DNA from 4 places in the Streptomyces sp. NPDC031474 genome. Region 2 is predicted to be linked to each of the others. Evidence: riboswitches for the same ligand, from Rfam matches in the RefSeq annotation. Region 2 holds a riboswitch; each other region holds the start of a gene.
What was found. A riboswitch is a leader RNA that binds a small molecule or an ion and turns the genes downstream of it on or off. The one in region 2 is predicted to bind cyclic di-AMP.
Positions count from the first base shown of each region.

Region 1 (3,199 bases), on a different contig from region 2:
AGCACCTTCCGGCCCCGCTCCGTGTCGAGATGCTTGGCGGCGCCGGCGGCGCGGGCGCTCTCCACCGTCGTACCGGGCCGGTACTTGCCGGTGAGGAAGCCGGAGGCCAGCGCGTAGTACGGGACGGCGGCGAGGCCGAAGCGGGCGGCGAGGTCCTGGCGGCCGCCCTCGTAGGTGTCGCGGGAGACCAGGTTGTAGTGGGGCTGGAGGGCGACGTACCGGGCCAGGCCCTCGCGGTCGGAGAACTCCAGGGACTCCTGGAGGCGTTCGGGGGAGATGTTGGAGGCGGCGATGTGGCGGACCTTGCCGGCCTTCACCAGTTCGTCGAGCGCGCCGACGATTTCCTCGACGGGCACCTCGGTCTTGTCGAAGTGCGTGTAGTAGAGGTCGATGTGGTCGGTGCCGAGGCGGCGCAGGGAGGCGTCGGCGGCGGCCTTGATATTGGCCGCGGTCAGGCCGGGGAACTCGGGGTGCTGGCTGACCTTGGTGGCGATGACCACGTCGTCGCGGTTGCCGCGCTGCTTCACCCAGTTGCCGATGATGGTCTCGGACTCACCGCCCGAGTTGCCCTCGACCCACGCCGAGTAGGAGTCGGCGGTGTCGAGGAAGTTGCCGCCGGCGGCCGCGTAGGCGTCGAGGACGGCGAAGGAGGTCGTCTCGTCGGCGGTCCAGCCGAAGACGTTGCCGCCGAGGGAGAGCGGGAAGACCTCGAGGTCGGAGGAGCCGAGCTTGCGAAGAGAAGTCATGCTTCATATCAACGGGCGCGGGCGGCACACCCATTCCACGGGCAACGCAAAGAACGTGTGAACAGCACACGTGGACGGAGCACCGGAGCACGTGAACACCCCCGAGGGGGACCCTCAGGGGTGTTCCGGGTACTACGGGTAGAACAGGTATTCCCCGGAGGGACTGCTCAGGGGTTGAGGCCCTTGCTGCGCAGCCAGGCCATCGGGTCGACGCCGTCGGAGTTGCCGTTCGGGTGGACCTCGAGGTGGAGGTGGGGCCCGGTCACGTTGCCCGTCGCGCCGACGCGGCCGATCACGTCACCGGTGCCGACCTTCTGGCCGGCACTGACGCTGATCGAGGACTGGTGGCAGAACCAGAGTTCGGTGCCGTCGTCCAGCGTCAGGATGGTGCGGTAGCCGTAGGAACCGGCCCAGCCCGCCTCCGTGACGGTGCCGCTGTGGACGGCCTTGATGAGCGTGCCGGTGGGAGCGGCGAAGTCCAGGCCCGTGTGGTAGCCGGAGGACCACATGGAGCCGGCCTGACCGAAGGTCGAGGTGATCGTGTACGAGGAGGTCGGCAGCGTGTACTGCTTGGCGAGCTCGGCCAGGCGCGCGGCCTCGGCCTTCTCGGCGGCCTCCGCGGCGGCCTTCGCCTTTGCGGCGTCGGACTTGGCCTTCGCGTCCTTCTCGGCCTTGACGACGGCGTCGCTCGCGGCCTTGGCCGCGGCGGCCTCGGCGGCGGCCTGGGCCTTGGTCTCGATCTGGGTCTGCTGCGACTCGGCCTGCGCCATGATCCGGCTGCGCAGGGCCTCACCGGCGTCGGAGGCGCTCTGGCTGCTGTCGTCGGCGGTCGTCTCGGAGCCGAAGGTCGCCAGGGCCGGCGCGGCGTCCTGGGCGGGCTCGTCGTCGGAGATGAGCGAGCCGACGTTCGGCAGGTCCGGCAGGGAGATGGAGACGGGGGCCTTGCCGGTGTTGGCGCTGGCCATGCCGCCCGCGCTGACGGCGGCTATGACGCCGACGCCGAGGACGGTGGAGCTGCGGGCGAACCCGCCGCCGCGCTGCTTGGCGACGCGGTGCTTGCCGCGTACCGGGCGAATGGACTCCGCGGTGGGGTTCCACTCCTCCCAGGGGCCCTCGTCGGTGCGGTAGTCGCCGTAGCCGAAGGTCTCGGTGGACCGCTGGGCGGGCACGAACGGGGCTTCTGGGGCAGGCCGGTTGGACGCCACGCGGGCGTACTCCTTTCCTTCCGTCGCCTACCGGGTTAGCTGACGGGTTCGGAGCGGGAAGGTCTCCTACGCGCGTATACCGGCCGTGGACTCCGCGAGTTCACGGTGGCTTCCGTGCGATTCACCCCAAGGTGGTGGTTCCCCGGTTCCCTTGCGGGATTCGGCAGTGCGCACGGAGCCGACTCTTGTGACGGCTGGGACGACCGCGCTGCGTTATCGAACGTTAATAGACCTGGGGGCCGGTTTCCAAGCACTTCTGCTTGATCAACAACATTTTCGGCCTGGGACTTTCGCCCCATGAACGGTGAAAAACGGGCGAGTTGACGGAAGAGGCGTCCGAAAACGCAGCGTACGCACAGTAACCAACCGGCCACATGTCGGGGACACGCACTGAGGGGTCCCTGGGACACGCACTGAGGGGTCCCTGATGTGCGCTGAATTGCCCCGGATATGCACCGAGGGCCGGAACCCTTTCGGATTCCGGCCCTCGGCCTTCAGTAGCGGGGACAGGATTTGAACCTGCGACCTCTGGGTTATGAGCCCAGCGAGCTACCGAGCTGCTCCACCCCGCGTCGTTGTGACTCCAGTCTACGCTACTTCCGGGGCGTCAAACACCACGGTTTACCGCCGCCCCCGATGCCCCGCCCCCGCCGCCTCATTCCAGGTGCCGGTTCGGGGCCTTCGCCCGCGCCTCGAACTCCGGGAGGACGAGGACGTCGACGCCCGCGGCCGTCAGGAGCCCGGTTCCGTCCGCCTCCGTCACGAAGGTGTCGGGCTCACGCCAGGCGGTGACCACCCGGCGCACGCCCGCGTCGAGGATGAGGCGGGCGCAGGGGGAGGGGCGGGAGGAGCGACGGGCGCAGGGTTCGAGACTGCTGTACACGGTGGCCGTGGGCAGTCGGGGGTCGGCGGGGTCGAGCTTCGCGAGGGCCGCCTCCTCGGCGTGCACGACCGGGTCGCCGGCCTCGCGGGAGTGGCCGCGGGCCAGTTCCGTACCGTCGGCGGCCACGATCACCGCGCCGACGCTGAAGGCGGTCTGCGAGGGCGGGCACTGCGCCGCGAGCTCGCAGGCGAGGGCCAGCCAGTGGCGGTCGGCCGCGGCGGGGAGCGGTCCGGCGCCGGGGGCGGTGGGCTGGTAGCGGTTCAGTACGACGTCCTCGATGCGCCGCGTCTCGACCAGGCGCAGCCGTCCGCCCTGGTAGCCGCCCGGCCCGAAGAGACGGGGCGCGTCCGGGTCGCCCACGAAGA
Region 1 covers NZ_JBVIJX010000004.1:530,449-533,647, reverse strand. The annotation lists gene ACZ5SK_RS10655 (aldo/keto reductase) at 1-746, opposite strand, end outside; gene ACZ5SK_RS10650 (M23 family metallopeptidase) at 914-1,951, opposite strand; cyclic di-AMP (ydaO/yuaA leader) riboswitch at 1,961-2,127, opposite strand; tRNA gene ACZ5SK_RS10645 (tRNA-Met) at 2,450-2,523, opposite strand; gene ACZ5SK_RS10640 (dihydrofolate reductase family protein) at 2,607-3,199, opposite strand, start outside.
Region 1: another riboswitch for cyclic di-AMP. It lies ahead of ACZ5SK_RS10650 (M23 family metallopeptidase); the one in region 2 lies ahead of ACZ5SK_RS23205 (M23 family metallopeptidase).

Region 2 (3,199 bases):
GTCGAGCTGTTCGTCGTCGACGACGGCTGGTTCGGGGCGCGCACCGGCGACCACGCCGGGCTCGGCGACTGGCGGCCCAACCCCGACCGCTTCCCGAACGGGCTCAAGCCGCTCGCCGACTATGTGCACGCCCTCGGTATGCAGTTCGGCATCTGGGTCGAGCCCGAGATGGTCAACCCCGACAGCGAGCTGTACCGGGCGCACCCCGACTGGGTGCAGTTCCAAACGGGGCGAAAGCGGACGGAGTTCCGTAATCAGCTCGTACTGAACCTCGCGCGCGAGGACGTCCAGGAGTACCTCTGGGGGCAGCTCGACGCCCTCCTGTCCAGTGCCCCCGTCGACTATGTGAAGTGGGACTTCAACCGCTGCTTCACCGACGCCGGCTGGCCGGACGATCCCTACCCGCAGCGCCTCTGGGTGGACCATGTGCGGGCCCTCTACGCCCTGCTGGACCGGCTGCGGGCCGCCCACCCGGGCGTCGCCTTCGAGTCCTGCTCGGGCGGCGGCGGACGCATCGACCTCGGGATCATGAGCCGCACCGACCAGGTGTGGACCTCCGACAACACCGACCCCCTCGACCGGCTCGACATCCAGCACGGTTTCAGTCAGATCCACCCCGCCAGGGTCATGGCCGCCTGGGTCACGGACAGCCCGAACGCCCAGCTCAACGGCCGGGTCAGCTCGCTGCGCTTCCGGTTCGTCAGCGCCATGGCCGGGGTGCTCGGGGTCGGCGGGGACCTCTCCGAATGGGGCGAGGAGGAGCTGGCCGAGGCGCGGGAGTGGGTGAGCCTCTACAAGGAGATCCGGCCTCTCGTGCAGCACGGGGACCTCTACCGGCTGCGGCCCCCGGCCGGCGGCCTGAGTGCCGTCCAGTACGTGCGCGGCGACGAGGCGGTCGTCCTCGCCTGGCTTCAGGCGCAGCGGTTCGGCGAGCCCGTTCCGGCGCTGCGGCTGCGCGGGCTCGACCCGACGGCGTCGTACGAATGCCGTGAAACGGGTGAAGTGCACCGAGGGGCCGTGCTGCTGCACCACGGGCTGCGGACCGGACTGCGGGGCGACCTTGATGCGACGGTTATCCGACTGCGTCACATCTGAGTGTTCTGTCCGAATTGGAGCCTTAATTCCAACTCGCTGTGGAATAAGGAAACCTGGGGAAGTCCCACGTGAGCAGCGTCATATTCGTGACCGTATGTCGCGCGTCATGCTCACGTAATTTGCATGCCTTTCTAGGGGGTTTGACGAAAAGCGGGCCTATTGATTGACGGAGCGTGACCGGGAATTCCCACAGCGGATCAAGAGAAATGCGTTGTCCGTGCAACCTCTGCTTGTCCCTGTGTGTCCTGGTCGCTTACGTTCCACACCAATCCGGACGGACGCCTAATCCTGCCGCCGCCCGGTGTCCGCACACTCACCCGTACCCGGCAGGAGCGGGGGACCCACAGGTAGAACCGCCTGTTCCGGTCCCGGAACAGGCTTGGGGTAAAGCCGCGCCTCGGCGCGGCCGGACATCTCCAGTCCGCACCCGACAGCTCACCTCGCAGGCGCCGGAGAGGAATTCGTCATGCCCGCGAAGGGTAAACACCGCCGTCCCAAGTCCCAGCGCTTCACCCGTTCCCTCGCCGTCGCCGGAACCGGCGGCGCCGCGCTCGCCCTTCCGCTCATAGGCGCCACCGGCGCCCACGCCGCCCCCGTGCAGTCGGCTTCCCAGTCCTCCGCCTCGCAGTCTGTTTCGGAAAAGGCCGTGCAGTCCGTTCCGGTGGCGCAGAAGAAGGCCGCCGCCACGGGCGCCCGGACCTACATCGTGCGGTCCGGCGACTACCTCTCGAAGATCGCCGACGAGCAGAACGTCGGCGGCGGCTGGCAGAAGCTGTACCAGGACAACCGTGCGGCCATCGGCGGCGACCCGTCGCTGATCCACCCCGGCCTGAAGCTGTCGATCGGCAAGAAGGCCACGACCGGCAGCACCAAGTCGTCGTCGGCTTCGTCCTCTTCGGCCGCCTCGACGAAGGCGGCCACCCAGGCCGTCGAGAAGACCACCAGCACTTCCAGCGGTTACACCCTGCCCGTGGCCGGCGCGACCATCGGAACCGGTTACCACGTGGCCGGCAGCATGTGGTCCAGCGGCTACCACACCGGCGTCGACTTCGTCGTCCCGACCGGCACCTCCCTCAAGGCCGTGGGCGCCGGCACCGTCGTCTCCGCGGGCTGGGGCGGCGCGTACGGCAACCAGGTCGTCATCAAGCTCGCCGACGGCTACTACGCCCAGTACGGTCACCTCTCGCAGCTCTCCGTCTCGGCCGGCCAGACCGTGACCGAGGGCCAGCAGATCGGCCTGTCCGGTGCGACCGGCAACGTGACCGGCCCGCACCTGCACTTCGAGATCCGTACCACGCCGGACTATGGCTCGGACGTGGACCCGGTCGCCTACCTCCGCTCGCACGGTGTCGCCGTCGGCTGACCCCGCCGACGACCGCACGCCTGACCACGCCTGGCGCGCCACCCGCCTGACACGCCTGACACGCAGCCGAAGGCCGGACCCCGATCCCCGGGTCCGGCCTTCGGTGTGTGCGCGTGCCGGGCCCGCCGACCGTGCCTTGCGTGTTCATGATCGTTTCGTTGCGGTCGTGTGGCAGCCCTTTTCGTCCCCCTCGACAGACGGGCCAGGGTGGGGCCACAGTGATCTCCGTCAGGGAGCAAGCGCTTTCTATCGTTCTTCGGAGGTCCCGTGTCCGGCGCCGACCGACGCATCGTCCTCAACCGGTTCCTGAGCACTGCGGCGGCCGTGGCGCTCCTGGCCGGCGTCGCACCGTCCGCCTCGGCCGCGTCCGGCGGCACGGACCGCGTCCGTCCCGATGACCGGCGACTCGTCTACGAGGGGCACTGGGGCCGTACCGGCGAGGCCGCGATCACCGTCAACTCCGGTTCCCGGCTGCGGTTCCGGTTCGCGGGCGGCGCTGTCCACGCCCTGTTCGACGTCTCGTCGGTCACCGTGCCCGCACAGGTGTACGTGTCGGTCGACGGAGGCCCGAAGAAGCTGTACGCCGTCGACCGCGCCGATCTCGCGATCACGGCGACCGGGCGGGGCCCGCACACGGTCGAGCTGTCCGTGAAGGACGTCTACTCGCGGGCCGGCCGGTGGACGCCCCCGCTGGAGACCGGGGTCGTCCTGACCGGGCTCAAGGGCCGCCTCCTCGGCCAA
Region 2 covers NZ_JBVIJX010000010.1:385,330-388,528, forward strand. The annotation lists gene ACZ5SK_RS23200 (alpha-galactosidase) at 1-1,095, shown strand, start outside; cyclic di-AMP (ydaO/yuaA leader) riboswitch at 1,400-1,557, shown strand; gene ACZ5SK_RS23205 (M23 family metallopeptidase) at 1,562-2,458, shown strand; gene ACZ5SK_RS23210 (GDSL-type esterase/lipase family protein) at 2,726-3,199, shown strand, end outside.

Region 3 (3,199 bases), on a different contig from region 2:
AGTCGAGGGCGTTCGCCTCGCGCAGCCGCGACTGGTACATGGCGTAGGCCTGGGCGAGGGTCTTCTCGAAGCCGTCGGCGGCCTGGGCGGCGAAGTCCTCCTCGTCGATCAGCTCGTTCTTGAGGTTGCTGATCTTGGCACTGAAGGACTTGGGCGGGTAGCGCTTGGGGTCGAGGTCCAGGTCGCGGCAGACCAGGGCCATCAGGCGCTTGGAGTCGGCGGCGTCGTAGATCGAGAACGACGACGTGAAGCCGAGCTTCTTGCTCTCCCGGCGCAGGATGCGCACGCACGCGCTGTGGAACGTCATCACCCACATCGCGTTCGCGCGCGGGCCGACGAGCTGCTCGACGCGCTCCTTCATCTCGCCCGCGGCCTTGTTGGTGAAGGTGATCGCGAGGATCTGCCCCGGGTGCACGTTGCGCTCGGCCAGCAGGTGGGCGATGCGGTGGGTGAGCACGCGCGTCTTGCCGGAGCCGGCGCCGGCCACGATGAGCAGCGGGGTGCCGGCGTGGACGACCGCCGCGCGCTGGTTGTCGTTCAGCCCCTCCAGGAGCGCCGCCGCGTCCAGCGCCGGGCGCGGGGCGCCGCCGCGGTAGTAGGCATCCCGGTCCGGAGGCACGTCGAACTTCCCGCCGAACAGATCGTCCGGAACCGACTCCGGTCCGTGATCGTCCTCGGGCGGCGGCGGGGGCTCCTCCTCGTGGGCACGGGGGCCCTGGAGGTCCGCCAGGAAGCTGTCGTCAAAGAGGCTGCTCATCGCTCTCCGAGTCTAGGGGGCGCCACTGACAACCGGCCGCCCTCCCGGAAACATCTCCCCCACCCACCCTCCGGCAGTCGGCCGTCACGATCCGCGACCGACGTGCTCGAAGCACGAGATCACAGCCCGAGGTCACGGAAATGTATCGGGCATATCACCCATCAACCTTCACACGGGCCACACGAGTTGGCTACCGTGCCGGACAGGCCGTACGAACCCCACCGGCGAACCCCGCCGGGCCGCGCGGCCTCCGCCGAGTCCGACGCGCCCGCTCGCGCCAGCCGGAGCCGGGGACCCACCGAAACCCTGGGGTGAATCGGCCCAACTCCCTCTCGGGGAGGCGGCCGTAGGGCAACCCTTCCGATGATCTACCCGCCCGAACCCGACAGCTAACCCGGTAGGCGGAGCACTGGAAGGAGTCGCCTCCCTTGGCGTCGCAGCACCGCAAGCCGCGCTCCGCGGGCCCGCGCGTGGCCGGCATCCGCACGCCCGCCCTCGCCACCGCCGCCCTGACGTCCGTGGCCCTGCTCTCCCAGACGGCGAACGCCGCCCCGCCGGACGACGGCAAGCCAAGCCTGGAGGAGGTCGAGAAGAAGGTCGACGACCTCTATCGCCAGGCGGAGTCGGCGACCGAGAAGTACAACGCCGCCAAGGAGAAGACGACCAAGCAGCGCAAGCAGGTCGACGGCCTCCTGGACGACGTCGCGCAGCGCACCCAGAAGCTCAACGAGGCGCGGCAGGAGCTGGGTTCCTATGCCGCGGCCCAGTACCGCACCGGCGCCTCCGCGCCCGACACGGCGACCTTCCTGCTCTCGGACACCCCGCAGGACTACTTCGACCAGAAACAGCTGATGAGCCGGCTGACCGACCGCGAGAAGGGTGCGGTCGACGACTTCGTCACCGAGCAGTCGGCGACGATGCAGAAGCGCCGGGAGGCCGCGGAGAGCCTCGCGTCGCTCACCGACACGCAGAGCGACCTGAAAACCGCCAAGGCCACCGTCCAGAAGAAGCTCGGCGACGCCCGCGAACTGCTGTCCCGGCTGACGGCCCAGGAGAAGGCCCGCCTCGCGGCGATCGAGAAGCAGAAGCAGGAGGAGGCCGCGCGCCAGGCGGCGGAACTCGCCCGCCGGCAGGCGGCGGAGCAGGCCGCAGCGCAGCAGGAGAGCGGCACGGGCTCGTCGAGCACGGGGTCCGGTTCCAGCTCCACCTCCACGTCCACCGCGGACTCCACGTACGCCACCAAGGCCGAGAAGGCGCTCGCCTTCGCCCGCGCGCAGATCGGCAAGCCGTACGTCTGGGGCGCCACGGGCCCCGACTCCTACGACTGCTCCGGCCTCACCCAGGCCGCCTGGAAGGCCGCCGGCGTCACCCTCCCGCGCACCACCTACGACCAGGTGAACGCCGGCACCACCGTCTCCCTCGCCGACGCCCGGCCCGGCGACCTGGTCTTCTTCTACGACGACGTCAGCCACGTCGGCGTCTACATAGGCAACGGCATGATGATCCACGCCCCGAAGCCCGGCGCCTACGTCCGCGAGGAGTCGATCTACTACGCCGGCGAGTCGATCATCCACAGCGTGGTACGCCCGGCTTGAGCACAGACGTGCGCGCGTAGGCCAGCCGCTTCCGGTGGGCCACGCGCGCGTGGCCTGCGTGGCGGCCACGCGCGCGTGAGCGTCGCGGCGGGCGCACGCGCGCGTGGGGTTCGTTCGCGAAGGCGGAGGCGGGAGCGGGCAGTGGGCTTCGCCGCCGGCGGGGGTGGGGGCCGGCCGCGCTGAGCGGCCGCGTGACACGACTTGCGCCTGCACGGGCCCTGGACACCCCGCGCTCACAGCCTCCCGGCGCGCCCCTCCCCCGCGCCTGCACCCGCGCGTATTTCTGGTCGCCCGCGCGCGTGCCCCGCTCATGGGGTGTGTCGTGCTCCCTAGCATCAGGCGCATGCCCGGCTCCTCGGCTCGTCCCTCGCCCGCGCCCTCTCCCGGCTCCGCTCTCCGCCTCTGGTGGACGCGGAGGCCGCCGGCGGCCGGGTCCGCGGTGATGGCGACCGGGATCGTGTCGGTCGGCCTGCACCTCACGGGATACGACGTGCTGTCCCGCGTCACTCTGGCGATGGCGGGCGTCGCGTGGGCGGCGCTGGCGGCGGACTTCGTCGTCCGCCTGCTGCGGGCGCCCGAGCGGTGGCTGGCCGAGGCGGGCACGCCAGGGGCGCTGACCGCCGTGGCGGCGACGACCGTGCTCGGCACCGGCCTCTGCGCGCTCGGCCGGCGGACCCCCGCCGAGGCGCTGCTGGCGCTGGCGGCGGTGCTGTGGCCCGTGCTGTTCGTGACCGTCGTACGGCGGTGGAGGCGGGGCATGCCCGGGACGGTGTTCCTGGGCTGCGTGGCCACCCAGGGTCTCGCCGTGCTCGGAGCGGCCCTCGCCGCGGCGGAGTCCGCGGCCTGG
Region 3 covers NZ_JBVIJX010000022.1:143,057-146,255, forward strand. The annotation lists gene pcrA (DNA helicase PcrA) at 1-757, opposite strand, end outside; cyclic di-AMP (ydaO/yuaA leader) riboswitch at 1,013-1,178, shown strand; gene ACZ5SK_RS38805 (C40 family peptidase) at 1,186-2,352, shown strand; gene ACZ5SK_RS38810 (tellurite resistance/C4-dicarboxylate transporter family protein) at 2,696-3,199, shown strand, end outside.
Region 3: another riboswitch for cyclic di-AMP. It lies ahead of ACZ5SK_RS38805 (C40 family peptidase); the one in region 2 lies ahead of ACZ5SK_RS23205 (M23 family metallopeptidase).

Region 4 (3,199 bases), on a different contig from region 2:
CCCTCGAACTGGTACTTGCCGTCCTTGTAGAACTCGGACGCGGCGACGTCGAGCGCGAGCGCGATCTGCTCGCCCGGCGCGTAACCGGCTTCCTTGACGGCCTCGAGGATGAGGTCGAGGGCCTCGCGGTTGGAGCCGAGGTTCGGGGCGAAGCCGCCCTCGTCGCCGAGGCCGGTGGACAGACCCTTGGCCTTCAGCACCTTCTTGAGGGTGTGGTAGACCTCGGTGCCCCAGCGCAGGGCCTCGGAGAAGGACTCCGCGCCGATCGGGGCGATCATGAACTCCTGGATGTCCACGTTGGAGTCGGCGTGCGAGCCGCCGTTCAGGATGTTCATCATCGGCACCGGCAGCAGGTGCGCGTTGGGGCCGCCCAGGTAGCGGAAGAGCGGAAGGTCGCTGGCCTCGGAGGCGGCGTGGGCGACGGCGAGGGAGACGCCGAGGATGGCGTTGGCGCCGAGCGAGCCCTTGTTGTCGGTGGCGTCCAGGTCGAACATGGCCTGGTCGATCAGACGCTGCTCGGTGGCGTCGTAGCCGACGAGCTCCGGGCCGATCTGCTCGATGACGGCGAGGACGGCCTTCTCGACACCCTTGCCCTGGTAGCGGTTCGGGTCACCGTCGCGCAGCTCGATGGCCTCGAAGGCGCCGGTGGAGGCGCCGGACGGGACGGCGGCACGACCGGTGCTGCCGTCGTCGAGGCCGACCTCGACCTCGACGGTGGGGTTCCCTCGCGAGTCGAGGATTTCCCGGGCTACGACGACGTCGATGGACGGCACGAGCATCTCCTTCTTGGGATGTGACGCTGAGAGTGCGGGGCCCGTGGGCCTTGCGACTAGAGCCTAACCGCCCGACGGGCGTCGGCAGCCGACCGACCGCCCTGTGGACGAACTGACCGTACACATTGTTCCCGCTCGGAACAAAGAGGGGATGACAAACAGGCGAAGAAAGCGCGCGGGGAGAGGGGGACGGCGAAGAGAGCGGGCGGCAAGAGAGGGGGCGGCGGGGCGAGCGGGCGGCAAGAGAGGGGGCGGCGGGGCGAGCGGGCAAAGAGAAACCCCGCTCCGGTGCGTACGGGGGAACACGCACCGGAGCGGGGAGCCCGTGGGGACGGGGGTGACCCTCACGAGGTCTTCAGTGTGCCGACCTCGGATGTGAGGGCGCTGTGGCTTCTCTGGGTCCGCTCTGGGAGCCGGGGATCACTTCAGGTGCAGCTGCTGACCCGGGTAGATGAGGTCGGCGTCCGCGACGATGTCCTTGTTCAGCTGGAACAGCTTCTGCCAGCCGCCCTTGACCTTGTGCTTCTCGGCTATGAAGCTGAGGGTGTCGCCCTTGACGACCTTGTACTCGCCGTCGCCCTTCTTGACCTTCTTGCCGGTCGGCGTGGTGACCGTCTTGGAGGCGGCCGGGCGGTCGGTGGAGCGGGAGGCGCTCTGGTTCTCGGTCGAGCGGGTGCCGGCGCTGCTGTCCGAGCCGCTGGAGCTGGAGCCGCCGGTGCTGCTCGACGAGCCGGAGGAGCTGCTGCCGTTGTAGGCGGCGCCGGACAGGCCCGTGCCGCAGACCGGCCAGGCGCCCTTGCCCTGGGAGGCGAGGACCTTCTCGGCGACGGCGATCTGCTGCGACTTGGAGGCCTGGTTGGCCTGCGCGGCGTACTGCGTACCGCCGTAGGCGGCCCAGGTGGAGGCGGAGAACTGCAGGCCGCCGTAGTAGCCGTTGCCGGTGTTGATGGACCAGTTGCCGCCGGACTCGCACTGGGCGACCGCGTCCCACTCGGAGGCGGTGGCGGCGGAGGCGCTGCCGGCCGCCATCAGCGGGGCGGCGATGGCGACGCCGGTGACGCCGGCCAGCGCGGCGACACGGGTGGCCTTGGACGGACGGCGGTGCTTGCCCTTGCCGGAAAACAGCATGGTGGATCCCCTCACCGACGCCTGCGAGGTGAGCTGTCGGGTTCGGGCCGGTTGAGTTGCCCGGCCACGCTCTCGCTTTCACGAGGCGCGGCTTCACCCCAAGCCGCTCCGGTCAACTGCCCGGTGCGGCGCTTACCTTGGGTCCCCCGCTCCTGCCTACGGCGCTTGACGCGACGACTGTTCCCGGGCTGCCACTGGCAGGATTCGGCGTTGCGACGGCCGGGGCTCGGGTTGCCGAGCGGGACGACCGTAGACACGCGATCCGCGGAATTTCAAAGACGATCAGGGCTTCTGAGACTCATCCCACACTTTCACCAAACCGGACATTCGGCGCGAAGCGTGACGTGAACTCCCGCTGTTTTTCTTGGGTTTTGCGCCCTATTCAACCCCTGTGTCGAGGGTCTGACCGGGGACGATGTCGCTCGGGTCGGCACCGATGAGGCCCTTGTTCTCGGCATAGAGGGCGCGCCATCCGCCGTCGAGGCCAAGGGAGTCGGCGATGGAGGCGAGCGAGTCGCCCTCCTGGACGACGTAGGTGGCCGCGGCGTGCCGGCCGGCGGAGGCGGTCTTGGTGCCGTCGACGGCGGCGGCGTCGGCATCGTCGACGGCCGCGCCCTTGGTCGCGTTCTCGTCGGCGGTGGCGCCGCGATGCCGGCCCGAGCCGAGGGAGCCGGTGTCGACGAGGCTCCAAGAGCCCGCATCCTGGACCGACTTGTCCGGGTCGTCCGCTTTCGGGACCCCGGTGGGCGAGCCGCCGGTCGCCTGCGCGTCACCCTGACCGCCGGAGCCGCCGGACGTGCCGGCGCCGATGGAGCCGCCCGCACCCGGGGAGGAAGAGGACGAGGAGGACGAAGGGGACGAAGGCGACGCCGAGGGTGAACTCGATGAATTGCCGGACGAGTCGGATGACCCGGACGAGCCGGATGACCCGGAGGAACCAGTCGAACCGGTCGAACCGTCACCGCTGCCCGAAGAGTTCGAGGAACCCGTGGAGCCGGACGATCCCGACGAGCCCGACAACCCCCTGGACAGGTCGGACAATCCGGAGGAGGCAGACGAGTCGGACGAGTCGTCCGCCACGCCGGTGTCCACGTTCAGCGCGCCGTTCGACTGGGTGAGCCCGGAGGTCAGCCCACAGGTGCCCCAGGCGCCGATGTTCTCGGCCGCGAGCAGTTTCTGCGCCACCGCGATCTGCTGGTTGCGGCTGGCCAGGTCGGGGCGCGTCGCAAAGTCGAGCCCCCCGTACGTCTCCCACTGCTTCTGGGTCAGACTCAGGCCGCCGTACTCGCCGTCACCCT
Region 4 covers NZ_JBVIJX010000005.1:438,152-441,350, reverse strand. The annotation lists gene eno (phosphopyruvate hydratase) at 1-779, opposite strand, end outside; gene ACZ5SK_RS12680 (transglycosylase family protein) at 1,194-1,901, opposite strand; cyclic di-AMP (ydaO/yuaA leader) riboswitch at 1,905-2,075, opposite strand; gene ACZ5SK_RS12675 (LysM peptidoglycan-binding domain-containing protein) at 2,280-3,199, opposite strand, start outside.
Region 4: another riboswitch for cyclic di-AMP. It lies ahead of ACZ5SK_RS12680 (transglycosylase family protein); the one in region 2 lies ahead of ACZ5SK_RS23205 (M23 family metallopeptidase).